2 regions of the Lysinibacillus sp. FSL K6-0057 genome follow, and region 1 is predicted to be linked to the other one. Evidence: predicted binding sites of a transcription regulator. Region 1 holds the regulator's gene; the other holds the start of a gene.
What was found. The regulator CtsR, encoded in region 1, represses protease genes until heat stress. The targets are predictions, from matches to a motif close to ATGGTCAATAAAGGTCAAACA.

Region 1 (15,427 bases):
CACCATTTCAGGAATTAAGTCTTTAGCTAAAGGCTGTAGTTGCTTAATGATGGCTAAATCTTCAAGTGTTAAATTTAAAAGTTGTAATTGTTTTTGAAGATTGGGGTGGTTCAATACATCTAATTGTACACCGCTCTTAAAATTTTCAGGTGTTAATGTAATTGAGTAGCTAGAACTACTGTTTTTTGAAAACCAACTCATTATTATTTGCTCCATTCTTAATATCCATAATAAATTGTAAGTAAATAAGCACTTTTAGAATTTGTTAGGTTTGTAAACTTAATAAATAAATGGGATTAAATCTATTTTACTATTATTTGCTGAATATTTGGTTAAAAAATTGGTTATTTCTTTATTTTTTTACTTTATTGTTAGTCCAAATGGTGAAGCGATGTAGATTTGAATTTAAAATAGGAAACCTGTAAAATACGAACTGTTTAGTAATAGAAAAATAGTACGTAAAAAGAATAGGAGGAGGGATGGTATGGAGAAAAAACGTTTTAAATTTGTTATTCCAGTCATGGTGATTGTCGCCATTGGTTCCGTTTATATGCTGCGAAACTATCATGCTGAGGTACCAGATGTTGATCAATTATTAATTACAATATGCGCATCTTTAGGATCAGGGGTACTAGCCTACTTTTTATTTCCACAGCAGGGCGATAATAAAATTGATGACAGAGGACCGTATTAATAGATTGAAAAAACTGCTCGTTTTCGCAACAAAACGAGCAGTCTTTTTTATGGTTTAAATAGTTTAAACCAGCCCTTATGTTTAAAGATGGCCAACATAAAGATAACGATAATAATCATAATCCCAAGTACAATAAAATAGCTATATTGTCCATGAAGCTCCGGCATATTATCGAAATTCATCCCATACACACCAGCAATGAAGGTAAGTGGGATAAAGATTGTTGAGACAATTGTTAAAGTCATCATAATACCATTCATGCGACTAGAACTCATAGCCATATAACTATCCCGCATATCCGCTGTAAGCTCTCGATTGGATTCAACCATCTCTGTTAGCTTAAGTAGATGGTCATAGATATCTCCAAAATAAGCTCTTTCCGATTTCTTTAGTGAGAAACGGTAAGAATTAAGAACGCGATATAAAAGATCACGCATTGGTAAAATAGTACGTCTTAAGTCAAGTAAGTCACTACGGAACTCGAAGACAATCTTCATGGCATTTACGTTGCTTTGGTATGTAAGTTCACCTTCTAATGCATTTAGATGATCTTCAATTTTGTAAACGAGTGGAAAATAACTATCAACAATTTTATCAATGGTTTGATACGTTAAGTATACGGTACCGCGCTCCCAATTCTTCGGTTGGTTTTCTAGCATCTTCTGCACCTTATCTATTTCAGGGACAGGACTTTTATGGAAGGTTACGATAAATTTATTGGAGGCAAATATATTAACCTCCTCTGCAGCTAACGTCTCTTCGTTTACTCGATGAATGACAAAAAAATGAAAATCATCATAAAAGTCGAGCTTCGGACGCTGTAATCTCATTAAGCAATCCTCAATAGCAAGAGGGTGAAAGTGAAAAAATGTATCCAACAATGATTCTTCCTCGGCTGTAGGACAATTAAAATCAACCCAATACCATTCAAATTCTTGCTGATGTATCTCCTCTAATGGAAAATCCTTTAACAGTTGTTGTTGTTTTGTAATGCCAATGGTGCTTATCACGGTTTTCACCTCAAATTATTTACTACAAAATATAGTTAGTGCTCCTCTTTAAAGCATACCCAACCACCAAACAAAGTAGTGGCAAAAAATCTAGAAGGTTTTGTAAAGCCCGCACTTTGTAAAAGTGTTAAAATATCCTCTTCACTCATAAAAGAAAGAGAGCGAATGGATTTCTCCATCTCTGCTACATCAGACACAGAAAGTCTAGTATGTTGTAGCCAATAGGAACGCCATAAATCAAATTGTAGCTCTGTTTCTAAAGAGCCTGGCTGACCATACTTTGCAACAAGGACAAATGGTGCTCCAGGTTTTAAATATTTTGCTATTTCTTTTAATGTCACCAGCTTTTCTTCATCATCCCGAATAAAATGCAAGACGAGAATACAGCTTGCTGCATCATACTGTGTGGAGGGCAGCGGAGCATCGAGTATTGTAGCCTGATGGAATGACATATTATTAGGTAGAGCGAGCAAACGCTCTTTAGCTATGTTAAGCATGGATTCTGATGGATCAATGCCCGTGAATGACCAGTGTGGTCTTCCTTCTGCAAGCTGTAAAATTTCATTGCCACTCCCTGCACCCACAACTAACATGTTAGCATTTTCTGGAAGTTTGGAATGATAAAAGGTTTGTATTAAACGCAGCATGGCATCATAACTTGGCAACGTACGGCGAATTCCCTTTTCATATTCATTTGCTAATGTGTTGTTAAATTCCACCTCTCATCACAGCCTCTCAAAAAAATTTTTAAAAATCCTTTTTAATGTGAAACTATTGCGGGTATAGTTCCGTAAATAGTAGTACATAAAACATAGATAAAGTTCAAAGAAAGGGTTGATATATATGGAGACTAAATGGTCTAAAGTAATCATACACGCAAGTGCATTTTTTGCGCCATGGTTAGTGCCCATTATTTTCTTTTTAATTAGTTCGGATGAGGAAGTTAAGGCAATTTCTATTCAAGCATTGCTATTCCAAATTGTCATGGGCGTTTTAATTGCTATCTCTGTTGTTTTAAGCTTCGTCCTTATTGGCTTACCATTTTTAATCATTTTCGGCATTATGCTATTTGTTGTACCGATTATCGGTATTGTAAAAGCATTGTCTGATGAACCTTGGCGTTATCCAATTGTTGGTCGCTGGGTATAATTTTCATAGACGCAAGTATATGCTAGTTGCATATGCTTGCGTTTTTTCTATGACTAATAAGGGTACATTAGGTATATGAGGAAATTATAAAACCGTACACAAATGATCGAAAAGGTGTTATTTTCGGCGCTTAAAAAGGTATTTTCAAGACTTTCCACTTTTCTATGGGCGAAATCATTGCAATTTTTTTCAAGCGTTTTGTATAATATACTCAAAGAAAGTCAAAGATAGTCAAAGTCAGTGAAGCAAGCGAGGTGTATTCCTAAAATGCGTAATATATCAGACATCATAGAAGGTTACTTAAAGCAAGTACTTGAATTAGGTGGAGAAGGGCATATTGAAATTAAACGTAGTGAAATCGCTGATAAATTTCAATGTGTACCATCACAAATAAATTATGTCATTAATACAAGATTTACTGCCGAGCGGGGTTACCTTGTTGAGAGCAAACGTGGTGGTGGTGGATACATTCGAATTTTACGTGTCCGCGCGAATTCACAGATTGATTTAATCGACGATGTTCTCAGGCAAATTGAAGGTGGGGCATCACAAACGATGGCAGAAGATTTGGTTTATCGACTGATTGATGAGCAGGTAATTTCAAAGCGAGAAGCGAAATTAATGTTAGCAGCAATTGATCGCTCCACGATCGACTTGCATCTCCCATTAAGAGATGTCATTCGATCAAAAATATTGCGAGCAATGCTGACAACAATTAAATATGAACAGCAAAAATAGTGAGGTGATGGAAATGATTTGCGAACATTGTAAACAACGTAATGCGACAGTTACAGTAACACAAGTTCAAAGTGGGCAAAAGGTGGAGCACCATTATTGTGACGTCTGCGCCTCACAATTCCATCCATTTCATGCAGAGTTTAAACAAGAGCCAGTATCTATTCAACAGTTATTGTCTAACTGGTTTGGCTCTCCTACATGGCAAAAGGTGGGGGAAAAACAACAGGTACAGCCACAACAGCAAACTTGCCCACAATGTGGATTTTCGTATAAGCAATTTTTAAAAGAGGGAAAATTCGGGTGCCCAAGCTGTTATGACACATTTAGTGAACATTTGCCGAAGCTTTTTAATCGCATTCAGGCAGGTCCACAACACATTGGTAAAATGCCTGGTGCTCGCAGCAATGTGTATGTTATTAAAAAGCAAATAGAGGATATCCGCAAGCGTATGAAGTCCGCCGTAGAGGAAGAACAATTTGAAGAAGCGGCGAAGCTACGTGATGAAGTCAAAGAGCTAGAAAAACATCTACAATTTGAAGGTGGTGATGTGTCATGATGATTGAATCATTCTTAGAGCGTGCGACGCCAACCTGGATGCATATCAAAGATGATTACTCAGATATTGTCATTAGCACACGGATACGCCTTGCTCGAAATTTAGATGGGTATCGTTTTCCATTAGCCTTTTCAGAGAATGAGGCATTGCAGGTGGAACAGGCCGTTACACATGCTGTAAGCGATAGCCCAACGCTTCAAAATGATTATGCTTATTTTGCTATAAAGGATTTAACGCCTTTACAGCGTCAAATTCTTGTAGAAAAGCATTTGATTAGTCCGCAACTGGCTAAAAAAGAGCAAGTGGGCTCTATACTACTTTCTGAAGATGAATCCGTTAGCATTATGGTGAATGAAGAGGATCATTTACGCATTCAATGTATGACAGCAAGTTTTCAACTTCAAAGTGCCTATGAACAAGCAAATAAGATTGATCGTATCCTAGAGAAAGTATTACCGTATGCTTTTCGAGATACTTTTGGTTATTTAACAAGTTGTCCAACGAATATTGGTACGGGTCTACGAGCGTCCGTCATGATGCATTTACCCGCTCTTACACTAACGGGGCAAATGAATCAAATTATAAATGCCATGACACGCTTAGGGATGACTGTAAGAGGTATATATGGTGAAGGAAGCGAAAATTTAGGGAATGTTTATCAAGTGTCTAACCAAATTACACTTGGAAAGACAGAGGAAGATATTTTAGCAGACATACAAAGTGTCGCTGAAAAGATTATTCAAAAAGAACGACATGCAAGAGGTAAATTAATGGAAAAGGCAGAGCTTGCTCTAGAAGATAGAGTATATCGAGCTTTAGGCACCCTTACACATGCGAGAATTTTGACAAGTGAGGAAGCCGCGACTTGCCTATCTAATGTTCGTCTAGGTGTAGATTTACAGATGATTGATGGTATACAAGCAACAACCTTAAATGAATGTGTTGTTTGTATGCAACCAGGTTTTTTACAGCACTATGCAGGTGAGGTACTGCCACCTGCTGAACGAGATCGTGTACGAGCGGAAATGCTTCGCGAGACATTATCTCAAGAATATGCGAATAAGCCTATAAATGGGGAAAAAGGAGAGGATTTATATGATGTTTAATCGTTTTACACAACGCGCGCAAAAAGTATTACAGCTTGCTCAGGAAGAGGCTATTCGTTGGAAGCACGAATCTATCGGTACAGAGCATATACTATTAGGGCTTATACGTGAAGGCGGCGGTATTGCTGCGAAAGCGTTAGAAGCCATTGATATTAGTCCTCAAATGATTGAAGCTGGAATTGAAGAATTAGTTGGTAAGGGCAAAGAAGATGTCGGTCCAATCGTTCATTATACGCCAAGAGCTAAGAAAGTAATTGAACTATCTGTTGATGAGTCACGTAAATTAGGTCACTCCTATATCGGCACAGAGCATTTATTATTGGCGCTTATACGTGAAGGCGAGGGTGTGGCAGCTCGCGTTTTAAACAATGCGGGAGTCGGCTTAAATAAAGCTCGTCAGCAAGTATTATTGCTATTAGGTAATAATGATAATGCACAATCTGGTCAACAAGCAGCTCAAGCTGCCAATACACCAACATTAGATAGTCTAGCACGTGATTTAACACAAATTGCACGTGAAGGTACATTAGATCCTGTTATTGGGCGAAGCAAGGAAATTACACGTGTGATTGAGGTTTTATCGCGTCGTACGAAAAATAACCCTGTATTGATTGGTGAGCCAGGTGTTGGTAAAACAGCGATTGCTGAAGGATTAGCACAGCAAATTATCAATAATGAAGTACCAGAAATCCTTCGTGACAAACGTGTCATGACACTAGATATGGGTACAGTTGTTGCAGGTACAAAATATCGTGGTGAATTTGAAGACCGTTTGAAAAAAGTGATGGATGAAATTCGCCAAGCAGGTAACATCATTTTATTTATCGACGAATTGCATACATTAATTGGTGCAGGTGGTGCTGAAGGTGCGATTGATGCATCGAATATATTAAAACCATCTTTAGCACGTGGTGAGCTTCAATGTATTGGTGCCACAACACTTGATGAGTACCGCAAGTATATTGAAAAGGATGCAGCTTTAGAGCGTCGTTTCCAACCAATCCAAGTGGATGAGCCGACAGTGGAAGAAGCTATTCTAATCATTCAAGGCTTACGAGATCGTTATGAAGCACATCACCGTGTAAAAATAACAGATGAAGCGATTGAAGCAGCGGCAAAAATGAGTGATAGATATATTTCAGACCGCTTCTTACCCGATAAAGCGATTGACTTAATCGATGAAGCAGGTTCTAAAGTACGCTTACGTTCATTCGCAGTGCCACCGAACTTAAAGGCACTTGAGGATAAGCTTGAAAATGTTCGTTCTGAAAAAAATGCAGCCGTATCAGGTCAAGAATTTGAAAAGGCAGCAGCACTAAGAGATACTGAGCAAAAGCTGAAGGATGAAATTGAAGCTACACGAAAAAATTGGAAAGAAGAGCAAGGCAAAGCCGAATCTAAAGTGACTGTGGATGATGTAGCAGCAGTTGTATCAATGTGGACAGGAATCCCAGTAGCTAAAATTGCTTCTGAAGAATCTTCGAAGTTATTACAGCTTGAAGAAGAGTTACACAAACGTGTAGTAGGGCAAAGTGAAGCGGTAGAAGCCATTTCTCGTGCAATACGTCGTGCAAGAGCAGGCTTAAAAGATCCAAAACGACCAATTGGTTCATTTATCTTCTTAGGACCTACAGGTGTTGGTAAAACAGAGCTTGCAAGAGCACTTGCTGAAGTAATGTTTGGCGATGAGGATGCGATGATTCGTGTTGATATGTCCGAGTATATGGAAAAACATTCGACTTCTCGCTTAGTAGGTTCACCTCCAGGCTATGTAGGCTTCGATGATGGCGGTCAACTGACAGAGAAAGTTCGCCGTAAGCCATATTCAGTCGTTTTATTAGATGAAATTGAAAAGGCACACCCTGATGTATTCAATATTTTATTGCAAGTGCTTGAAGATGGTCGTTTAACAGACTCTAAGGGACGTGTAGTAGACTTCCGTAATACAGTGGTCATTATGACTTCAAACGTTGGTGCGGATGCATTAAAATACCAAAAGAGCCTTGGTTTCAATGTAGGCGGTGCAGAGTCTAAGCATAAAGACATGAAGGGTACGATGTTAGAAGAATTGAAAAAAGCATTCCGTCCAGAATTCTTAAACCGTATCGATGAAATGATTGTTTTCCACGCATTAGATAAAGAGCATTTAAAAGAAATCATTGCAATGATGGGCAATGCATTAACAAAACGCTTGAAAGAACAAGATATTTCGTTAGAGTTAACAGATGCGGCACTTGAAAAAATTGCTGAAGAAGGTTATGACCCTCAATATGGTGCTCGTCCACTACGTCGTGCATTACAAAAGCAAGTAGAGGATCGATTATCAGAAGAATTACTAAAAGGTAATGTAGAGAAGGGTAATCAGGTTATCATTGATTATGTAAACAATGAATTCATTGTAAAGAAAAAAGAGGGAGTATCCATCTCTAAATAATTTCATGGAAAGACAGTGAGGCTTTAAGTGCCAAGCTGTCTTTTTTTCTGTACAATTAAGAATAAGAACAAATATTCGAGGTGAAAGCAATTTGGCAAAGAAAAAAACGAAATTTGTATGTTCAGGCTGTGGCTATGAATCTGCAAAATGGATGGGAAGATGTCCTGGATGTGGTGAGTGGAATAAAATGGTCGAAGAAGTGGAGATGGTTGCTAAAGGTCCACGTGGAGCATTTCAACATTCTGCTACAGTTACCCAAAAGGCAATTCCGATTATCCAGGTTGAAGCTACTGAGGAATCCCGTGTAGCGACGGAAATGGGCGAACTCAATCGCGTATTGGGTGGTGGTATTGTGCCTGGTTCTCTAGTATTAATTGGGGGCGATCCTGGGATAGGAAAATCAACATTACTATTACAAGTTTCCGCATTACTTTCGAATAAAGGGCATCGCGTACTTTATATTTCTGGAGAAGAATCCATTCGTCAAACTAAATTACGAGCAGAGCGTTTAGGGGTGATTTCTCAAGAGCTTTACATATACTCCGAAACGAACCTAGAGTTTTTAAACCAAACCATTGATGAAGTCAAACCTAAGTTTGTCATTGTCGATTCCATTCAAACGGTCTTTCATCCAGAAATAACAAGCGCACCAGGTAGTGTATCACAGGTTCGTGAATGTACAGCAGAGCTTATGCGAATCGCTAAAACAAAAGGCATTGCTATTTTTCTAGTAGGGCATGTAACAAAAGAGGGGCAAATTGCTGGGCCTCGTATTTTAGAGCATATGGTTGATACTGTACTGTATTTTGAAGGGGAAAGACATCATAATCATCGTATTTTACGAAGCCAAAAAAACCGCTTTGGCTCTACAAATGAAATTGCCATATTTGAGATGCTTCAAGGAGGTTTAAAGGAAGTTCTAAACCCTTCAGAGTTATTTTTACAGGAGCGTTCACAGGGTGCAGCGGGTTCAACTATTGTTGCATCAATGGAGGGGACAAGACCAATCCTTGTGGAAATTCAATCCTTAGTTACACCTACAAGCTTTAACTATCCTAAACGTATGGCAACGGGTGTCGATCAAAACAGAGTACAATTGCTAATGGCTGTACTGGAAAAGCGTATGGGCCTCATGCTACAAGCTCAGGACGCATATATTAAAGTTGCTGGTGGTGTCAAATTGGATGAGCCAGCAATAGATTTAGCGGTGTTGACGAGCATTGTATCTAGTTTTAAGGATCAGGCAGTGCGTGCAACCGATTGTTTTATTGGTGAGGTAGGGCTGACAGGTGAAGTCCGCCGAGTGTCACGTATAGAGCAGCGAGTCATTGAAGCAGCGAAGCTTGGATTTAAAAGAGCTTTCATTCCAGCTTCGAATATTGGGGGCTGGGAATTTCCACAGGGAATTGAAATTTTTGGCGTAGAGACGATAAAAGATGCATTAAATGCTTGTTTTAGAGAGTTGTAAAAGAAAGTGTGCATGTTGGATATCATTCTGACATGCATTTTCCTTCATTTTTGAAGATCATATCGGAAACTCAAATAAAGGAATAATCGTCCTAAATAATAGCTGATGAAGGGATAAAGGATTGTCATTTTATACGTACTAAAATAGAAGTTTGTAAAATTATGTCTAACTGACCTATTCTTGTTTCACAACATCAAAAATAATGAGAATTTGATTGAGCTCATGAAAGATTTTCTGCCTTAAACTATGTATAATCTTAACTAAACAATTAGGAGGTGACAGCTTGTGAAAAAATTTGTTCAAATTGCGTTTTTACTGATTGGAGGAGCATTGGGCCTTGTTTTCTTACCGCCATTATACGAATTGCTTCATTTATCATCTAATCCTTGGCTAGATAATCCTTATGTATCAGTAGCTCTAGGCGCACTTTTACTGTTTACACTATCTTTTGCATTTTCCGATTACTTTGTAAGGCTCATTAGCTGGATGGAAGAAGTGCTGTTTAAGGTTCCTATCGGAGATTTATTATTTGGTACGTTTGGTTTAATAATTGGGTTGATTGTCGCTTACTTTTTAGGCTTTGCCATTGATAGTGTACCATTCCCTGTTATTACGGAAGTACTTCCAATTATCCTGTCATTTGTATTAGGGTATTTAGGGTTCCGTCTAGGTTTTAGAAAAAGAGATGAGCTCATACAGCTTTTTACATTACGTAGTACCAATACGAAGAAAAAAGCTGCTGAAGGTGCTGAACTTCAAGAAGTTCGTGGGAGCTACAAATTGCTAGATACAAGTGTTATTATCGACGGTCGTATTGCTGATATTTCTGAAACAGGTTTCATCGAAGGCGTTCTAGTTGTACCCCAATTTGTGCTCACTGAGCTTCAGCATATAGCTGATTCTTCCGATACATTAAAGCGCACAAGAGGTCGGCGTGGTTTAGATATTTTAAAAAAATTACAAGATGAGCGTAAGACAAAAGTTGAAATTACGGACGAGGATTTTGAAGATGTACAAGAGGTAGATTTAAAGCTTGTACGTCTTGCGAAAAAAATGGGTAACGACACACAAATTGTTACGAATGATTTTAACCTGAATAAAGTCTGTGAGCTCCATCATGTAAAAGTATTAAATATTAATGATTTAGCGAATGCAGTGAAGCCTGTGGTCATACCAGGTGAAGATATGCAGGTTGTGGTTATAAAGGATGGCAAAGAGCATAATCAGGGAGTTGCCTATTTAGATGATGGAACGATGATTGTTGTTGAAGGTGGTCGTAGTTATATCGGACAGGCAATTACAGTTACAGTTACTAGTGTGCTGCAAACATCAGCAGGTCGTATGATATTTGCTAAGCCGAAGGACGATTAGGATGTGGGAAAATGCAATATGAAGTAGTTCTACCTGCAGCAGGAAGTGGGAAGCGTATGGGTGCAGGGCAAAATAAATTATTTTTAAAACTTTTGGAGAAACCTATTCTGATACACACGCTAGAAGTGTTTCAACAAGATCCCTCCTGCACAGGTATTTGGCTTGCCGTTAAACCAGAAGAACGTGCATATATTCAAAAGCTGCTAGAGCAGTTTGAGATTACGAAAGTGAAGGGTTTACCTGATGGGGGGGCTGAGCGTCAGCATTCAGTTCATTCATGCATGAAAGAGATGCAACAGGTAGATATTGTGCTTGTCCATGATGCAGCACGTCCGTTTATTACGCATGATATCATTGCAAAGCTTGTACAGAACGCGCATGATCACGGTGCAGCCATTGCAGGGGTTCGTGCGAAAGACACGATGAAAAAAGTATCAACGAATGGCATTATTGAGGAAACGGTTGATCGCGAAAGCCTATGGATGGTGCAAACACCACAAGCATTCCGCTTTGAGTTAATTATGGAAGCGGAGGACGTAGCTGAAAAAGTAGGTTTTCTTGGGACAGATGAGGCGATGCTAATGGAGCGTCTTGGACACCAAGTACACATCGTAGAAAGTAGTTATGAAAATGTAAAAATGACGACACAAGAAGATCTAGTATTTGGTGAGGCAATCTTGCGTAAGCGTGAATCATTCAATCTTTAAGAAATATTATTTATATAGGCTATTCATTCGAAAGTGTTAAGGATGAATAGTCTTTTTATATGTTGTGATTCGTAAAATTACCTCTTTGTTTCGAAATATGTCAATTCATATAAGTACGATAATGATATAGGGATAGTCGAATGAGAAACGGAGGCGTGGGAAGTGGATAAAAGTTGGTAGTGGCTTAAATAAATTGGGTTTTATCCATGTGATCGTCTTACGTGTAATGAAATAGTGGATATATGTTTAATAAGGTAATAGAATAGATGAAAAAGATGTGAGGGGTGTTTATTGTGTCATTAAATGAATGGTTAAATCAAAAGGTTCCCGAAATTACAGGTTCATTAACAAGTATAAATAAACAGTACATCGACGTTGACAACTCAATAGGCTTTGATGGACGGGATCGGGTTATAAAAATAATAGATAATTTCCATGAGGTGCTGTTTCCTGGCATTTATACAAAAAGACCTATTGATGAAACAAGAGTGAACGTAGTTTGCAGTAATAAGCTGCGAGAAACAGCATTAGATTTACGGGATATTATCGAAAAAGTATTGTTTTATAATATGGAGGACAGTGATCCTGCCAATTGCGAGAAGTATTGCCGTGAACAAGCAGACAAAATTGTTATGAATTTGATTAATCGGTTTCCTGCCATTCGTCAAGTGTTACAAACAGATATTCAAGCGGCATATAATGGTGACCCAGCTGCTCTTTCCACAGAGGAAATTTTGCTAAGCTATCCATCTATTGTGGCTGTTTATATTCACCGAATCGCACATGAGCTATATGAGATGGGCGTACAAATTGTACCTCGTATTATGTCAGAATACGCACATCGATTAACGGGTATCGATATTCATCCGGGGGCTACCATAGGAGAATCATTCTTTATTGACCACGGAACAGGGGTCGTCATCGGTGAAACTTGTACTATTGGAAAGAATGTTAAAATTTATCAAGGTGTAACATTAGGTGCACTAAGCTTCCCGTTAGATGAAAACGGTAATCCGATTAAGGGCATTAAGCGTCATCCGAATATTGCTGACAATGTTGTCATTTATGCTGGTGCTACGATTTTAGGGGGCGAGACGACGATTGGGCACGATTCCGTCTTAGGGAGTAATATTTGGCTAACACATTCTGTTCCCCCTTATTCACGTGTTTACAATTCACAGCCATCACCGAATATTAGCAACAGTCAAATGAAAAATATAGAGTATCATATTTAAAAAATGTTGGGCAGTCTAGGGAGTATAGCTTTCTAAACTGCCCATTACTGCTAGAGGAGGATAATTATTAAAGCGCTTTTCAAACACCCTTTGGTAAACTTTGATATGATAATGATAAATATTAATTAAAGGAAGATGAATATGTTTCGAATTGGACAAGGTTTTGACGTACATGCATTTGAAGAAGGGCGTCCATTAATTATTGGTGGCATTACAATTCCGCATGAAAAAGGACTAGTAGGACATTCTGATGCGGATGTTCTTTTACACACTGTCACAGATGCAGCTCTAGGAGCAATTGGAGAAGGGGATATTGGCCGTCATTTTCCAGATACAGACCCTGCATTTAAGGACGCAGATTCAGCAAAATTATTAGAGTACATTTGGAAAATTGTTGAGGATAAGGGTTATGCTCTAGGTAATGTGGATTGTACCATTATGGCACAACGTCCTAAAATGGCACCCTATATTGGACAGATGCAACAGCGCATTGCTGAATTATTACACGCAGAGCCTTCACAAGTAAATGTTAAGGCAACAACAACCGAACGATTAGGCTTTACAGGTCGCGAGGAAGGTATAGCGGCAATGGCCACGATTCTTTTGATTAAGAAATAAATGTGGATGAACTCCGCTTTTATTTCCTGTAACAGAGTGGTAAAATGAACAAAGTCAATTTTTTGATCGAAAATTTAGGAGGCTTTTAATTATGACGAAAGAAGTTCGCGTTCGTTACGCGCCATCTCCAACAGGTTTTTTACATATCGGTGGAGCGCGTACAGCATTATTCAATTATTTATATGCAAAACATCATAACGGTAAATTCATTGTACGTATTGAAGATACGGATATTGAACGTAATGTAGAGGGCGGAGAAGCATCTCAGCTAGATAACCTAAAATGGTTAGGTATTGAATATGATGAGTCCATTGATATTGGTGGACCTTATGCGCCTTATCGTCAAATGGAACGTCTTGATATTTATAAAGAGCACGCTGAAAAACTATTAGAGCAAGGTGTAGCCTACAAGTGTTTCTGTTCCTCTGAAAAACTTGAAGCATCTCGTGAAGAACAAAAAGCAAGAGGTGTAGCAGCTCCAACTTATGATGGTACATGCCGCCACTTATCAGCAGATGAAGTCGCAGCGAAAGAAGCGGCGGGTGAGCCATATACAATCCGTATGCGCATTCCAGAAAATGTAACATATGAATTTGAGGACTTAGTTCGTGGACAAGTTACATTTGAGTCTAAAGATATTGGTGATTGGGTACTTGTAAAAGCAAATGGTATTCCAACATACAACTATGCAGTTGTTTTAGACGATCACTTTATGGAAATCTCTCACGTTTTCCGTGGTGAAGAGCATTTATCGAATACACCAAAGCAAATGATGATCTTTGATGCATTTGGTTGGGAATATCCACGCTTTGGTCATATGACATTAATTATTAACGAAAACCGTAAAAAGCTATCTAAGCGTGATGAATCGATTATTCAATTTGTTACGCAATATAAGGATTTAGGCTATCTTCCTGAAGCAATGTTCAACTTCTTTGCATTACTTGGTTGGTCTCCAGAAGGGGAAGAGGAGATTTTCTCAAAAGAAGAATTTATTAAAATCTTTGATGAAAAACGTCTTTCTAAATCACCGTCTATGTTCGATAAGCAAAAACTAACATGGATGAATAATCAATATATTAAAAAACTATCTTTAGAAGAAGTGGTCGCATTATCTTTACCTCACTTACAAAAAGCAGGCTTATTACCTGAAGAACTTACTGCAGAGCAACATGCATGGGCGACGGATTTAATTGCACTTTATCATGACCAAATGAGCTTTGGTGCAGAAATTGTCGAATTATCTAGCCTATTCTTTAACGAGCATATTGAATATGATGAAGAAGCAAAAGAGGTTTTAGCAGGAGAGCAAGTACCAGAAGTAATGGCAGCGTTTAAAGCGCAATTGGAGGAACTAGAAGAGTTCACACCGGATGCGGTAAAAGCTGCGATTAAAGCTGTACAAAAGACAACTGGCCATAAAGGTAAAAATCTGTTTATGCCAATCCGTGTCGTGACAACAGGTGAAACACATGGACCAGAGTTGCCAAACGCCATTTGTTTAATTGGTAAAGAGAAAGCAATTGACCGTGTAGAAAAATTTGCGCAATAAAGAGAAATTTATTGACAATTCATTCTTTCGTTGTAAAATGTATTTACATTGAAAAAGCGTTGATAAGGAGAAGTAAGTAGCGCATGCTCTTAAGAGAGGACCATCATCGGCTGAAAGTGGTCTGAGCCTAGGCAAAACTGAAATGCACCTTTGAGCATAAAGCTGAACGATAGTAGGCTTTATCGAGTCGTCCCCGTTAAAGGATGTCCAAAGTGGAAGGATTTTTCCTTCAATCAGAGTGGAACCACGCAAATCAAGCGTCTCTGTCATTCCTTTTAGGAGTGATAGGGGCGCTTTTTTATTCATCAGAAAAGGAGAGTGAAATACAATGGGTATTCAAATTTTTAACTCATTAACAAGACAAAAAGAAACCTTCGTCCCGCTAGAAGAAGGTAAGGTGAAAATGTATGTCTGCGGTCCAACTGTTTATAACTATATCCATATTGGGAACTCACGTCCTGTAATTGTTTATGATACAGTACGTCGTTATTTTCAATATAAAGGCTATGATGTAAAGTTTGTTTCCAATTTTACGGATGTAGACGATAAAATTATTAAAGCAGCAAATGAGCTAGGTGAAGAAGTGCATGAATTAACAGAGCGCTTTATTGCAGCCTATTTTGAAGATGTTATGGCACTAGGATGCAAAAAAGCAGATGTTCATCCACGTGTGACAGAGCATATGGACGATATCATTCAATTTATTCAAGTGTTAATTGATAAGGGCTATGCTTATGAGTCTGCTGGAGATGTGTATTATCGTACTCGTAAATTTGATGGCTACGGTAA
Region 2 (15,427 bases), 760 kb from region 1:
TAGACCCAGACAAAGAGGGCTTCGAACCTTGGCGCCAACAAGAAAATGAATTTGGACTTGATGCGTTGGAGCATGACCGTGATTTTATTGTTGAAAAATTAGAGAGCACGTATACAAGTGAGCGCATTTTTGGTTTGTTTTTACTGAAAGGTACAGCGCATAAGCAAGAAATTATCGCCCATCCGAAATGGATTGATATCGAACAATTAGGCTCTTTTGAGAAATTGTTTTTGGCTTATGCACTTGGACATGAATTTGATAAGAAAAAAAAAGTAGAAGCAAGCTTTTTACGGGCAGTACAGGTCTCAGAAATTTTATTAGAACAATATGGAAAGCTATCATCATTAATTGTCCCGATGTTTCAAATGTGGTTTGTGCTATGTGAACAAGCTTTAGTAGAAAATTATCGTTTTACAAATCCAACAGCAATTGCAGGAGCAAATGATTATTTATTCAGATCTTCACAAATGCTCAAAGTGACAAAAAAGGAAATTGCACAGCAATATGGAGTATCGGTATCTACTTTATCGAAGTATATTGACGAAATCTTAACGTTTTTGCCAAACAGTCATAATTAATGTGTGAGCAACATAGTTGAATAACTTTATACTTTCACATACGATGAACATACTAACGCTATCACCAATTTTTCCTTAGCGTCATTGATCTTCTTCTATAGATGACGTTACACTTATTGGTTGAATGAAGATAAAAAGTATTCTGTTTAGGGGGAAGTATTTATGTCGGAAGAAAAAATTTATGATGTAGTAATTATTGGTGCAGGTCCTGCTGGGATGACTGCTGCTGTCTATACATCTCGTGCGAATTTGTCAACATTAATGATTGAACGTGGTATCCCTGGTGGACAAATGGCAAACACAGAAGAAGTAGAAAACTACCCAGGTTTTGAGACAATTTTAGGACCAGAGCTTTCTACAAAAATGTTTGAGCATGCTAAAAAATTTGGTGCTGAATATGCCTATGGTGATGTAACGGAAATCATCGATGGAGAAGAATATAAAACAATTAAATCAGGTGCAAAAGAATATAAAACACGTGCCATTATTATTACAACTGGTGCTGAGTATAAAAAAATGGGCGTGCCTGGTGAAAAAGAACTTGGTGGCCGCGGTGTCAGCTACTGTGCAGTATGTGACGGTGCATTCTTTAAACAAAAAAATCTAGTTGTCGTAGGTGGCGGAGATTCGGCTGTTGAAGAGGGTGTCTATTTAACTCGCTTTGCTGATAAGGTGACAATTGTCCACCGTCGTGATAAATTACGTGCACAAAAAATTCTACAGGATCGTGCCTTTGCCAATGAAAAAATTGATTTCATTTGGAATACAACTGTAAAAGAAATCAATGAAGCAAATGGTAAAGTTGGCAGTGTAACGCTACAATCAACTGTCGATGGTACGGAATCTGAATTTGCAACAGATGGTGTCTTTGTTTATATTGGTATGTTACCTTTAACTAAACCATTTGAGTCATTAGGCATTTTAAATGATGCTGGCTATATTTTGACAAACGACACGATGGAAACAAAAATCCCAGGTATCTTTGCAGCTGGAGATGTTCGTGAAAAATCACTTCGTCAAATTGTAACAGCAACTGGTGACGGTAGTATTGCCGCGCAAGCTGTTCAACATTATGTAGAAGAGTTATTAGAGAAAATTAATGCCTAACATGGCTATTTTAAGGTAAAAAATACAATTTTAATGTGGTTTTAATATTGCTGTAACTTGTATGACATATAAAAGGTGTATCATTAAAAATGTAATTAGCAATCCCCCTTTTATTTTGTTTAGTAGGTTGTTTCCGCCTCCATTAGGTGGGAGCAACCTACTTTTTTATGTGTAAAAAATCAAATAATCCTATCAGGAAAAACGTAAATTTCGCCCAAGATAAAATGGTTATCTTTGAATAAAACTAAATTGTTAATTGTCTGCGTACAAGAGTTGTAAATGAGGACAAATCTTACAAGGTCTTGTTATAATGAAGAGTAGAATGCAAAAGTGATTAGAGGTGTGCCTATGCAAAGAATTGCAAATTTAATTGCCGTAAAAGACGGTAAAGTATTATTACTTCAGAAACCAAGACGAGGCTGGTATGTAGCGCCAGGAGGGAAAATGGAGAGCGGCGAGTCAATCTTTGAGGCTGCTTTACGTGAGTTTCAAGAAGAGACAAATGTTACACCTTTACATGTTCATTTAAAGGGTGTTTATACGATGGTCATTAAAGAAAACAATGATGTAGTGGATGAATGGATGCTCTATACATTTGTTGCAAAGGATGTAGAAGGTATACCATTCGAAGAAACAAGAGAAGGCAAGCTTGCATGGCACCCAGTAGAGGATTTAGCACATTTGCCAATGGCTGAAGGAGATCGAACTAATTTACAATTTGCTGTTTCGCAATCAGGCATTCAGTATGGCACGTTTGACTATACAACGAATTTTGAATTACTTCATCAGAAAATACAAATTTCAAAAGAACAATAAAGGAGTTGCATGACAGTGGTGGTTGAAGGCCAACAAAGTACACATGAATTGGTTATTATTACAGGAATGTCTGGGGCTGGAAAAACTGTAGCTATTCAAAGCTTTGAGGATTTAGGGTATTACTGTATTGATAATTTACCACCTGCGTTACTTACAACTTTTTTAACTTTACTGAGAGATTCTGGTAAAAATAGTACCCGAATTGCGGCAGTAATGGATATGCGCGGAGGCGACTTTTTTGATGCTCTAATTGGCGCATTGGACCATATACTAAAAGAAGGCGATATTGTTGCTCGTATTTTATTTTTAGATGCAGATGATGCCACATTAGTCAGACGTTATAAAGAAACAAGACGTGCCCATCCATTAGCAGTGAACGGTTTACCTCTAGATGGAATTAAACAGGAACGAGTACTTTTATCTGAAGTAAAGGGCCGTGCTAATTTTGTTTATAACACATCTAATATGAAACCAAAGCAATTGCGTGAAAAAATTGTCAAAGAATTTGCGAGTGAGGCAGATACTATTTTTACCGTTAACATTATGTCCTTTGGCTTTAAACATGGTATGCCGATTGATGCGGACTTAGTGTTTGATGTTCGTTTTCTTAAAAACCCATATTATGTGGAGGAGCTACGTCCAAAAACGGGTCTTCAAACAGAGGTATCTTCTTATGTTTTAGCTTTGGAAGACACGCAAATCCTCATACAAAAACTAACGGATTTATTAGACTTTATGATTCCTCTCTATCGACAAGAGGGCAAATCACAGCTTGTTATTGCTTTTGGTTGTACTGGGGGCCAGCATCGCTCCGTGACATTAGCAGAATTTTTTGGGGCATATTTTGCGGGCAAGGAAAATACGGTTATTACGCATCGTGATATTAATCGTAGAAAGGAATGAGTGAATGGGGAAAAAGCAAACAAAGCTTGTGGTAATTGGTGGTGGCACAGGGCTCTCCACGTTACTTCGCGGGCTGAAGCACCACCCATTTGATATTACTGCTATTGTGACAGTAGCAGATGATGGCGGTTCTTCAGGGCGTTTACGTGATGATTATGATATTCCACCACCTGGGGATGTACGCAATGTAATTGCAGCATTATCAGATATTGAGCCCCTTGTAGAGCAAATGTTTCAATATCGTTTTTCAGCATCTGAAGATTTACGAGGTCATTCCTTAGGGAATTTAATGCTTACGGCACTCACTGACATTACTGGAGATTTCAGTCATGCTATTAGTGAGATGGGAAAGGTTTTAAAAGTTCATGGTCGAGTAATACCAGCTGCTAATAAAAAAATCGCCTTACATGCTGTGCTTGAGGACGGTTCAATTATTGAGGGCGAATCAAAAATCCCGACAGCGACAAAACGCATTAATCGCGTTTTTTTAGTACCTGAAAATGTGCAACCGTTACCAGAAGCTATTCGTGCTATACTTCGTGCCGACTATATTTTAATAGGACCAGGAAGCTTGTATACAAGCATTATTCCGAATTTGCTTGTTAAGGAGATAGGAGAAGCAGTTGTTAAGGCTAAAGGAAGAAAAATATATGTTTGTAATTTAATGACACAAAAGGGTGAAACCATTTCTTATACAGCAGGCGATCATGTAACAGCTATACATAAGCATGTTGGCCATGACTTTATCGATTCCATTTTAGTAAATGATGAAGAACTCCCTAACCCTGTAAAAGAACTGTATAAAGAAGAAAGAGCGGAACCAGTGACATTTGACGTAGCAAAGCTTGAAAGCATGGGATTAGAAGTTATTAAACGAGACATTGCTACAATTCGTCCAGATGGCACGGTTCGGCATAATGCTGCGAATGTTGCAGAATGGCTGGTAGATTATGCTGATATTTACCATCAAAAAGTAAGAGGACCAATAATAGAAACATAATGGCTTTATTGTATATGGTAAGATGAACATATACATAGAAATCAGGATTGAAAGGGGGGCGTGATATGTCTTTTGCTTCTGAAACAAAAAAAGAGTTAACACAAATAGAAGCGGACAATCATTGTATGAAAGCAGAAGTTTCTGCCCTAATTCGTATGAATGGTTCATTATCCTTTGCAAATAAACAACTAAGCTTAGACGTGCAAACCGAAAACGCTGCAATTGCCAGAAGACTATATACGATTATGAAAAAATTGTATCCGTACAATGTGGAATTACTGGTTCGTAAGAAAATGCGACTGAAAAAAAATAATGTGTATATATGCCGTGTAAGAGAAGGTGCGCGTGAGCTGTTAATTGATTTAGAAATCATCTCAGACGACTTTCAATTTAACCATACGATCTCAAGAAAGCTCATTCAAAAGAGTGGCCAAAAAAGAGCTTATTTAAGAGGTGCATTTTTAGCAGGAGGTTCTGTCAATAATCCAGAAACATCAGCTTATCATTTAGAGGTGTATTCTTTATATAAAGAGCATGGTGAAGCATTAATGGATTTGATGAATGAATTTGAACTCAATGCCAAAACAATCGAACGTAAAAAAGGTTTTGTGACTTACTTAAAGGAAGCAGAAAAAATTTCGGATTTCCTTAATATTGTTGGTGCACATCAGGCTATGATGAAATTTGAAGATGTTCGCATATTGCGAGACATGCGCAATAGTGTCAACCGTATTGTAAACTGTGAAACAGCCAACCTAAATAAAACCATTGGTGCAGCATTACGGCAGGTAGAGAATATTCGATTTATTGAAAATTCAATTGGTCTTGATCAACTACCAGAGAAGCTTCGTGAAATAGCACGTCTCCGTGTAGAATACCAAGATGTGACATTAAAAGAGCTTGGTGAAATGGTATCTAGTGGAACGGTTAGTAAATCAGGTGTCAACCATCGATTGAGAAAAATTGATGAGATTGCTGATGCATTAAGGCGCGGTGAAAAAATAGGTGGTTAAGTTATCATACTTTTCAGGTATGAATGTCATGCTAATCGCTTATTGTTCTTTTGCTAGTAAGTGAGGTAAGATAAAACTAATAGATGAACGGTAGTGAAGGGGAGTTTTGAGAATGATTGAGAGAAGAGTCCAGGTTAAATTAAAATTAGGACTACAAGCTAGACAAGCAGCACTATTTGTGCAGGAAGCAAATCGTTTTAGTGCTGATATCTTTCTAGAAAAAGATGAGAAAAAAGTAAATGCCAAATCCATTATGGGTGTCATGAGCTTAGCTGTTGCTAAAGGTACTGAAGTTACTTTAAGTAGTGAAGGTAACGATGCTGAGCAAGCGGTTACAGCATTGGCAACAATTATTGAAAATGAAGATTAACATTCATTGAACACAAAAGGCATCACAGAGCAAATCTGTGATGCCTTTTATTTTTTATTTATTATCGCTACGATGCATAATGTGGTCAATTAAGCCATATTCTTTTGCACGTTCAGCAGTCATGAAGTTATCACGATCTGTGTCTCTTGCAATGACTTCAAGTGGTTGACCTGTGCGTTCAGATAAAATGCCATTTAGTTTTTCACGTAAGAATAAAATACGTTTAGCAGCAATTTCAATTTCTGTCGCTTGACCTTGTGCACCACCTAGTGGTTGGTGAATCATCACTTCAGCATTTGGTAGAGCAAAACGTTTACCAGGTTCACCAGCTGCAAGTAGGAAAGCACCCATTGATGCAGCCATCCCAATACAAATTGTTTGTACCTGTGGTTTAATAATTTGCATTGTGTCATAAATAGCCATACCAGCCGTAATGGATCCGCCAGGTGAGTTAATGTAAAGTGAGATATCTTTATCTGGATCTTCTGCTTGTAGGAAAAGAAGCTGAGCGACAATGGAGTTAGCAACATTGTCATCAATGGCACTTCCTAAAAGGATAATACGGTCTTTAAGTAGGCGTGAATAAATGTCATATGCACGCTCACCACGACTTGTTTGTTCAATAACTGTAGGAATTAAATTCATGTTAAATCCTCCTTAAAAAGCTAAATTCGAATACCTTTACTGAAAATTTCCTTTGTATTTCAGCTGTATCCTTATCATACACATTATAGTCAGGGAAGGTCAAATATTAACCCTGCTAAAGTGAAATTAAAAAAAATAAATTGTTTTTGCATTCTATGGTTGAATTATATAGGATGGGCTTGTATAATAATTAAGGTTATAAGTTTAAAGTACAGGACACTATTTTGCAGGTATGCTTCAAATGAGGGTTATCTACATCATGCTTTTCGTAAGCCTAGAGTGAGTACTTTTTTTTTGTGTCTTTTGCCCTCGTGGTGTAATGGATAACACGTAAGATTCCGGTTCTTGCACTGGGGGTTCGATTCCCTCCGAGGGCGCCATTTTACTGATGAATTGATATACTGTAATAGCTCATCTCCTAATAAGTAGTTTAGCAGCCTGCTTACTGGAGATCGAGAGGAAGAATAACGTGAATACTGTCCTAGTTGGCATTATTCCCCTATTTATTCCTTTCAAACCTTCAAAAAAGCAATAACTCCAAATTATTTTTTAGTGAACATACTGTACGTGAGACTAGCAATAGTCGAAAAAAAGAATCCTATCTGAGGGGATTCTTTTTTTTTGCCTAAATTTATCGAAATTTGGCATGGTTCTCATTGTATATATATTAGTTTTAGGTTTAATTTCTTGTGATTTATACATGTTTTTTCAAATTATATGAATTAATTATAAATTTATATGAAAAAATATTTAGTTTTATGCGAAAAGTTGTTGTCTAAATACTATATTGTTAATATAATTGACCTAATAGTCTAACATTTCCGAATTGCGAAAAATAATACGTATTTTGGAAAATTATCGAACTAGGGGGAAATACAATGAAAAAAACAGGTTGGATGTTACTGATGATTATCGCAGCTTTAACATTAGCACTTGCAGGATGTGGTACAAAAGATGATGCTTCTTCTGGTAGTACACCTTCAGAAGACGGCGGAGATGGCAAGAAAGTATACAAAGTTGGTACTGAGGCCACTTTTGCACCATTTGAATCTGTTGACGATTCAGGGAAAATTGTAGGGATTGATGTCGATATTTTACAAGCTATTGCAGATGAAATGGACTTTGAAGTTGAGTGGAATAATATCGGGTGGGAACCAGTTTTCCAAACAATTAAAAATGGTGAAACAAATATCGGAGCTTCAGGAATCACAATTACTGAAGAGCGTAAAGAATCATTTGATTTCACAGAACCATACTATGAGTCTCAATTATTAATTGTTGTGAAAGAGGATTCAAAAATCAAATCTCTTGATGAATTAAAAGATAAAAAAGTATCAGTACAAATTAATGCTACTGGTCATATGGCGGCGAAAAAGCTACAAGGGGAAGCAAGTACAAATATTATGGCATTTGAAAGTCAGCCAATCGCGATTCAAGAGATGCTAAATGGTAATGTTGATGCAGCTATCGGAGATAATGCGGTAGTTTATGAATATATGAAAGCTCATCCAGATCAAAAACTAAAAGTAATTGAAGATGACGCATTCGATAAAGAATACTATGGCTTCATGGTTCAAAAAGGGAATAAAGAATTGTTAGATAAATTAAATGAAGGTCTTAAAAAGATTAAAGAAAACGGTAAATTAAAAGAAATTACGGGCACTGATTTTGAGTAACAAATGAATGACATGATGCTACTAACATAGTAATTTTGCTAGCGGCTCATTTATTATTCGTAATTTAAAGGGGAATGGGGTTTTCGGATGGACATCTTTGACTTACGCTGGGACATTGTCTGGAACTACCGAGATATGTTTATACGAGGTATTGGCGTAACACTTATTTTGACACTTAGTGGTTATTTTGGCGGTATTCTATTAGGGCTATTTTTAGGTCTTGGAAAATTATCGAGTAAAAAATGGATTTATTGGCCATCTAAACTATATATCGATTTATTCCGTGGAACACCGATGCTTGTACAAATCTTGTTAATTCACTTAGCAGTTATTCCAACAATTTTTGGTCATTCTTTAGGTTATATGGTATCGGGGATTACAGCGCTTATTTTAAACTGTGCTGCTTACAATGCAGAAATTTTCCGTGCAGGGATTCAAAGTATTGCAAAAGGGCAAATGGAGGCTGCACGCTCTCTTGGGTTAACACATAACCAAGCGATGCGTAAGGTCATTTTACCTCAAGCATTTAGACGTATGATCCCACCATTAGGGAATGAATTCATCGCATTATTAAAAGATTCTTCACTCGTAACAGTTATTGCCGCACCAGATATTTTATATGCTAGTAAGGTAGTAGCTGGTGCAAGCTTCCGCTTCTGGGAACCGTATATCGTTGCAGCATTATTGTATTTAGTTTTAACATATGGTGTAACGAAAGTTGTAGCATTTATCGAGAAACGATTTAGCAATAGTTATGTCCCTCGTAAAGCTAAGGTAGAAGGGCGGGAAGCAAGATGATAAAAATTGAAAACCTACACAAGTACTTTGGTAAGCTTGAAGTATTAAAAGGAATCGATTATGAAATTCAAGAAAAACAAGTTGTCTGTGTCATTGGGCCATCTGGATCAGGAAAAAGTACATTTCTACGATGCATTAATATGTTAGAAGAAGTAACAGATGGTGCTATTTATATTGAAAATGTAAAGATTAATGATCCTAAAACGAATATCAATGAAATACGTGCAGAAGTGGGCATGGTGTTTCAACAATTTAACTTATTCCCGCATATGACTGTTATCGATAATGTCACGATGGCACCTATGCAAATTCGTAAAATGAGTCGTGCAAACGCAGAAGAACTAGGACATGAGCTATTAAAAAAAGTTGGACTCGACAGCAAGGCCTATAATTATCCTGAGCAGCTATCGGGTGGTCAACAGCAGCGTGTGGCAATTGCTCGTGCCTTAGCGATGAAGCCAAAAGCTATTTTATTTGACGAGCCAACTTCAGCACTTGACCCTGAAATGGTAAAAGAGGTGCTAGATGTTATGAAAAACCTAGCGGCTGAAGGGATGACAATGGTGGTTGTGACGCATGAAATGGGCTTTGCTCGTGAAGTAGGCGATCGAGTAGTCTTTATGGATGGAGGCTATATCGTAGAAGAAGGTTCTCCAGAGGAACTATTCGGCAATCCACAAAGCGATCGAACAAAGGCGTTTTTAGGAAAAGTTTTATAAAGCTGAAAAAGCGAACGACATGCTCGTTCGCTTTTTTGTGCTAAAAAAAGCAGTCCATGATGAGTATTCACCATGGACTGTTCTTATTTAATGAAGGGGATTAGATGTTGTGTCGTATGCATTTAGCATCGTTTGCATATCCTGTTGGGAGTACTGAGGCACCTGATAATAGCCGTGTTTATTTTGATAAATGGATAATTCGTATCCCATTTCAATGCAGTTAGGAATACTATCTGCAACAACGCGACGAACAACAGGGTTTGTTGTCTCCAACGCAGCGGTTGTCATACATTTTGCTGCGCCTTTTTGAGCACCAAGTAAGAATCCAGAAATGGCTTCATCATTTATTTCATTAGCATTTTGCATTGGCTTTTTCGGTTGACCAGGATTTAAGCCATATTTGAAGTCATTTCCTGTTTCCATTTGGTAACGTCCTGTTGGAACAGATGGATCGTGCCCTGTTTTAAAGGACTCTACGATTGTATTATACATACCTAGAGTGAAATTATATTGACGATCCAAAATGTTGAGTAATTCAGGGTCTTTTACATGGGGACGCAAAATAATGGCTTGGTTCATACCTGCAATAATTTCGCCAATTGTTTCATGCATGTCCATCATTTCATGGCCACCATGATTTAGGCTATGCTGTTGGTTGAAATTTGTTTGATTGGATGATTCGTTGTAAAACGATTGTGACAAAAAAAACGCCTCCTCAATAATTTTTTGTTGCAGTATTTAGTATGTCGAGTCAATTCAATTTCATACGGTATAAATGTAAAGGTAAAAATGTAGACTAATGATAGAAGGAAAAGCAAGTCAAGGAGGCTAAAAATTGAAAAAGTTGCTTGGACCAATTGGAATAATTGTCATTATTCTTGTTGTAATCGCCTTATTATTCATACCTAAATATAATAGCCTGGTGACAGCCGAGGAAAATGTTGATTCTAAATGGGCACAAGTTGAAAATCAGCTCCAACGTCGCTATGATTTGATTCCCAATCTGGTGGAATCTGTGAAAGGCTATGCCAATCATGAGCAAGAGGTGATAACGAGTATTACGGAGGCGCGTGCCCAAATGGGGAGTGCAAGCTCACCAGAGGAGCAAGCTGTCGCCAATGATGCATTAACGGGCGCTCTTAGTCGTTTACTAGTCGTTGTGGAAAATTATCCAAACTTAAAAGCAGATGCAAACTTCCGTCAGTTAATGGATGAGCTAGCAGGTACTGAAAATCGCCTGGCGGTAGCACGTGAGGATTACAATAATGAGGTGCAGCAATTCAATAAACATGTTAAACGTTTTCCTGGTAATTTGATGGCAGGGATGTTTGGCTTCGAACAAAAAGAATACTTTAAAGCCGCAGCAGGAGCTGACAAAGCACCATCTATCAACTTTAGTCAATCAGGTACACATTAATGAAACGTTGCATTGTACAGATGATCATCGTTTGTTCGGTGCTTCTTTTTTTCTCGGATATAACGAAAGCAGCTATGCCGTCACCCATGAAAAATACGTATATACATGACTTTGCCAATGTAATTTCAGCGAATGTCAAAGAAGAGTTAAATCATTATTCAGAGCAATTGGATCAAGGTACGGGTGCTGAAATCATGGTAGTCACAGTTGATAGTCTTCATGGACAAGAGCCAAAGATGTATGCAACAAAATTGATTCGGTCATGGGGCATAGGTGATAAGGAGAAAAATAACGGTGTCTTGATTTTAGCTACTTTTGGTCAAGGGGAAGGGAATAACGACGTTGTAATCGCTGTGGGCCAGGGCTTAGAAGGAGCATTACCAGATGGTAAATTAGGACGCATTTTAGATAATGCCTTTTATCCTTCGGCAAGTACGGGTAATTTAGATCAAGCTTTTCAAGCGACCTATACTGAAGTTTTTCGAGCTGTTGCCCAAGAGTATAATTGGAACGGTGAATTACCAGCACATACAACCGAAGGGGAAGACATGCCCACTTGGTTAATTATCTTAATCATTATCGTTGTCATTATTATTTATTCGTTCTTTTCGAAAGGCGGCGGAGGTCCTCGCAGTGGAGGCTATGGAGGCTATCCAGGTGGCTTTGGTGGAGGGCGTTCAAGTAGAGGTGGCTTTGGCGGATTTGGTGGAGGATCTTCCGCCGGCGGAGGAGCAAGCCGGAAATTTTAATAGGGGTAGTGGCGAACTAATTAGTTTAGTTCGCTTTCATTATGAATCAATTAAATTCTCTCAATTATTGACAATAATGCTAGAATTGTTATAATTTAAATATATCGACAATCGATATAACGTAAACTGATATAGGGAGGAATCATTTTTGAAAAAAAGATTTTTATCCGCATCGTTAGCAATTATTTTAACAACCTCTGTCGTTATACCTGCAACAATGCAAGAAGTTCGTGCTGCCAACGAAACAACTAGCACCGTGATAGCACAAGAAGAACGATTGACAGCGCAGGAATTTTTGAATTTAGCTGTAACAACTTTAACATTCCAGCACGGCTCAGATTCAATGCGTCAACAAATTATTGATAAATGGGTAAAGGCTGGGGAATTCACAGATTTAAGTTTGACGATTAAACATGATGAAGCGGCTCGAATTTTAGTAAGAGCGTTAAATAAAGAAGAAAAGGAGGCTTCACTTGCTGAGTATTTAGAGAAAGCCAATAAAATTGGTTTATTTAATGGCTTATCATTAAGTAGTGAAGCAATATCAAAACAAGATGCAGTAAAAATTTTAAACAATGCAAAACAAGAAAAAAATGGTTCCAATCATGAAGGTGTAAAGGAAATTTCAGTTGAAGACTTTATGAAGAATCCTGGGAACTTTGGTTATGAACTTTCACCTGATGGCAATTACATTACTTTTTCCTCTGCTTGGGAGAACAGATCCAATGTTTTCGTGAAAAAGATGAATGATGATAGTGAGCCCGTTCGTGTTTCTAATTCAAAAGATCGTGATGTTGCAGGATTTTTCTGGAAAGATAATAATTTACTATATTTAAAGGATAAAGGTGGAGATGAAAACTTCCATATTTATTCTACAACATTTAATGGCGCTGAGGAAAAAGATTTAACACCATATCCAAACGTCACAGTTGGCATATTAAGTGGTCTGCAAGGTGTTAAAGATGAAATACTTATCATGATGAATAAGGAAGATGCAACAGTTTTTGATGTCTACAAGCTGAATGTAAAGACTGGTGAAACAACTCATGTTGCAAAAAATCCTGGTAATATTACGAGCTGGCTAGCAGATCGCAATGGAAATGTGCGAATTGCCGTAGCTTCAGATGGTGTGGAAGGAACGATTCTTTATAGAGATTCGGAAAAGGATGAATTCAAGCCATTTATTGAAATGGAAGCTGGCGATGAAGTAATGCCACTAGCATTTTCTAAAGACAATCAATACATTTATGCTACATCAAATAAAGGTAGAGACAAAGTAGAAGTGGTGAAATACGACTTAAAAGGTAATGAAGAAGTCATTATGTCTAATGATCAAGTAGATGTTTCGGGTGTCTTATATAGTGCTGAACACGATAAATTGCTATATGGTGCATATATAACAGATAAACCACATTATCAATTCTTTGACGAGAACTTTGAAAAGCTTTTCCGTAAAATTCAAAGCAAGCTGAATGTGCATGAAAGTGAGCTTGGTATCAACGATTACAATAAAGAAATGACAAAATTTATTGTGAGTGTTTCAAGTGATACTGTCTATGGAAAATATTATTACTACGATTCAACAACAGATGAATTAACAGAATTGGCCACTTTAAGTCCTTGGTTAAATCCGAATGAACTTGCTGAAATGCATCCAATTTCTTATAAGAGCCGAGATGGTTTAACAATTAATGGCTATTTAACTTTACCGAAAAATAAAGAAGTGAAAGATCTCCCTCTTATTGTCAATCCACATGGTGGACCATGGGCACGTGATATGTGGGGCTTCAATCCAGAAGTACAATTGTTAGCTAATCGTGGCTATGCAGTGCTACAGGTGAATTTCCGTTCATCAACTGGATATGGTAAAGAGTTCCTTCAAGCTGGAAATAAGCAATGGGGTCTGAAAATTCAAGATGATATTACAGATGGTGTCCAATGGGCAATTGACCAAGGCATTGCAGACCCTGATCGCATCGGTATTTATGGTGCATCATTTGGAGGTTATGCAACATTAGCTGGTATTACGTATACGCCTGATTTATATGCTGCAGCAGTTGATTATGTAGGGGTATCTAACATATTCACGTTATTAAATACCATCCCACCTTACTGGGAAACTATGCGTAACATGTTTTATGAGCGCGTAGGTCACCCAGAGAAGGACAAAGAATTATTAACAGCTGTTTCACCTGTTTTCCATGCAGATAAAATCAAAACACCATTATTTGTCGCTCAAGGTGCAAATGACCCACGTGTGAACAAAGCAGAATCCGATCAAATTGTGGAAGCCTTACGTGCTAGAGGTGTGGATGTAGAATACATGCTAAAAGATAATGAAGGACATGGCTTCGCTAACGAAGAAAATAGAATTGAATTCTATAATGCCATGGTGAAATTTTTCGATAGTCATTTAAATTAATCTGAAACGAAAGGCATTGATGTGTAGCTTGCTCACAATCAATGCCTTTTTAATTACATAAGGTGAATAGAGTTTGTCTAGCGTTTCTTACGATCAAATGGAGAAATATACAGAGCCTGTTTCTCAATACCATTATAAATTTATTGTTCATCCACTTGAGAAATACTGAAACGAATAAGATTATGCTTTTTAAATTCTGGTAAAAACATTCTAGAGGCGTCATCCATCAAAATATAAATCGTCAATGAATAGTAGCCATAACTTCATTGTACTTTCGTTTATAATAAAGATGGGAGGTGCTATCTATGAAGATTAAATTTTTTAGTCGGGCAAATTGTCCTTTATGTGTAGAAGGATTACAGACATTAAAGCTTGTTCAGGAAGATGTTCCCTTTGAAATTGATGTGATTGATATTGAGCAAAATGATCGCATACATGAAAAATATATGCTAATGATTCCTGTAGTTGAAAAGGATGGTGTCGTAATCCAGTATGGTAATTTAGATTATGCCACCTTGATGGAGCAATTAGGCAGTTAATTTACTGAATGTATAAAAGGTTATTAACGGAAAAAATGACTCTATTGTTAGCTGTAATTCACACAATTCACAAATTGTTCAATGAAAGCGTTTTGAATTTGAACAGTTTGTGAAGACCTTCACATTAGACTTTCTTTTCATAAAAAACGGAGTAGAATAGGTATCAAGTAAGAAGTTGTTATAAAACAGTTCAGCGAATGTATCACAAATTTTAGTGGTTGTTATATTACAAAAATGAATGATGTGAAGGGAGATTTTACAATGTGGGTTATTACAGTATTTGAGAAAAAGGATGTTCGTATTTTTGAATTTACAAATAAAAGTGAAGCAACAAAAGCTTTAGAAGGTTTTAAAAAGAACGCGATTTTATCTTTCACCAAATAAGTACAAAAAAGTCTCGTAGCCATGTTGATGGCTATGAGGCTTTTTTGAATATAAACAATTCAACTACTTGCACTTTAAAACAATGCATATTATAATAAAAGCATAAGTGGGACGCAAAATAATTGAGTGGGATAAAAATAAACCCACAACTATTAATTAAGGGAGTAGATAGATATGTTAACTGTTCCAGAGGCACAGCAAAGGCTACTTCCTGAAATGTATCCGCTTCTGCAATCAAGATATCGAATTTTGCAAGCCGTTCAACTTATGCAACCAATCGGACGACGTGCG

Region 2: the regulator CtsR is predicted to act here: its motif matches at 6,518-6,538, upstream of clpP (ATP-dependent Clp endopeptidase proteolytic subunit ClpP).

The regions. Positions count from the first base shown of each region.
Region 1 is NZ_CP152047.1:4,910,347-4,925,773, reverse strand. Features, by position in the region: gene MHB40_RS24680 (globin-coupled sensor protein) at 1-201, opposite strand, end outside; gene MHB40_RS24675 (hypothetical protein) at 485-694, shown strand; gene corA (magnesium/cobalt transporter CorA) at 742-1,704, opposite strand; gene MHB40_RS24665 (class I SAM-dependent methyltransferase) at 1,740-2,423, opposite strand; gene MHB40_RS24660 (DUF4870 domain-containing protein) at 2,548-2,853, shown strand; gene MHB40_RS24655 (CtsR family transcriptional regulator) at 3,121-3,591, shown strand; gene MHB40_RS24650 (UvrB/UvrC motif-containing protein) at 3,605-4,147, shown strand; gene MHB40_RS24645 (protein arginine kinase) at 4,144-5,253, shown strand; gene MHB40_RS24640 (ATP-dependent Clp protease ATP-binding subunit) at 5,243-7,687, shown strand; gene radA (DNA repair protein RadA) at 7,779-9,155, shown strand; gene MHB40_RS24630 (PIN/TRAM domain-containing protein) at 9,441-10,526, shown strand; gene ispD (2-C-methyl-D-erythritol 4-phosphate cytidylyltransferase) at 10,538-11,233, shown strand; gene epsC (serine O-acetyltransferase EpsC) at 11,527-12,468, shown strand; gene ispF (2-C-methyl-D-erythritol 2,4-cyclodiphosphate synthase) at 12,610-13,086, shown strand; gene gltX (glutamate--tRNA ligase) at 13,178-14,638, shown strand; T-box leader at 14,689-14,906, shown strand; gene cysS (cysteine--tRNA ligase) at 14,967-15,427, shown strand, end outside.
Region 2 is NZ_CP152047.1:4,153,019-4,168,445, reverse strand. Features, by position in the region: gene MHB40_RS20825 (tetratricopeptide repeat protein) at 1-578, shown strand, start outside; gene trxB (thioredoxin-disulfide reductase) at 741-1,685, shown strand; gene MHB40_RS20815 (8-oxo-dGTP diphosphatase) at 2,034-2,501, shown strand; gene rapZ (RNase adapter RapZ) at 2,511-3,404, shown strand; gene MHB40_RS20805 (YvcK family protein) at 3,409-4,404, shown strand; gene whiA (DNA-binding protein WhiA) at 4,470-5,417, shown strand; gene MHB40_RS20795 (HPr family phosphocarrier protein) at 5,530-5,787, shown strand; gene clpP (ATP-dependent Clp endopeptidase proteolytic subunit ClpP) at 5,842-6,432, opposite strand; tRNA gene MHB40_RS20785 (tRNA-Arg) at 6,738-6,812, shown strand; gene MHB40_RS20780 (basic amino acid ABC transporter substrate-binding protein) at 7,311-8,108, shown strand; gene MHB40_RS20775 (amino acid ABC transporter permease) at 8,196-8,906, shown strand; gene MHB40_RS20770 (amino acid ABC transporter ATP-binding protein) at 8,903-9,625, shown strand; gene MHB40_RS20765 (spore coat protein) at 9,713-10,327, opposite strand; gene MHB40_RS20760 (LemA family protein) at 10,461-11,042, shown strand; gene MHB40_RS20755 (TPM domain-containing protein) at 11,042-11,791, shown strand; gene MHB40_RS20750 (S9 family peptidase) at 11,940-14,213, shown strand; gene MHB40_RS20745 (glutaredoxin family protein) at 14,519-14,752, shown strand; gene MHB40_RS20740 (hypothetical protein) at 15,014-15,136, shown strand; gene MHB40_RS20735 (sugar-binding domain-containing protein) at 15,311-15,427, shown strand, end outside.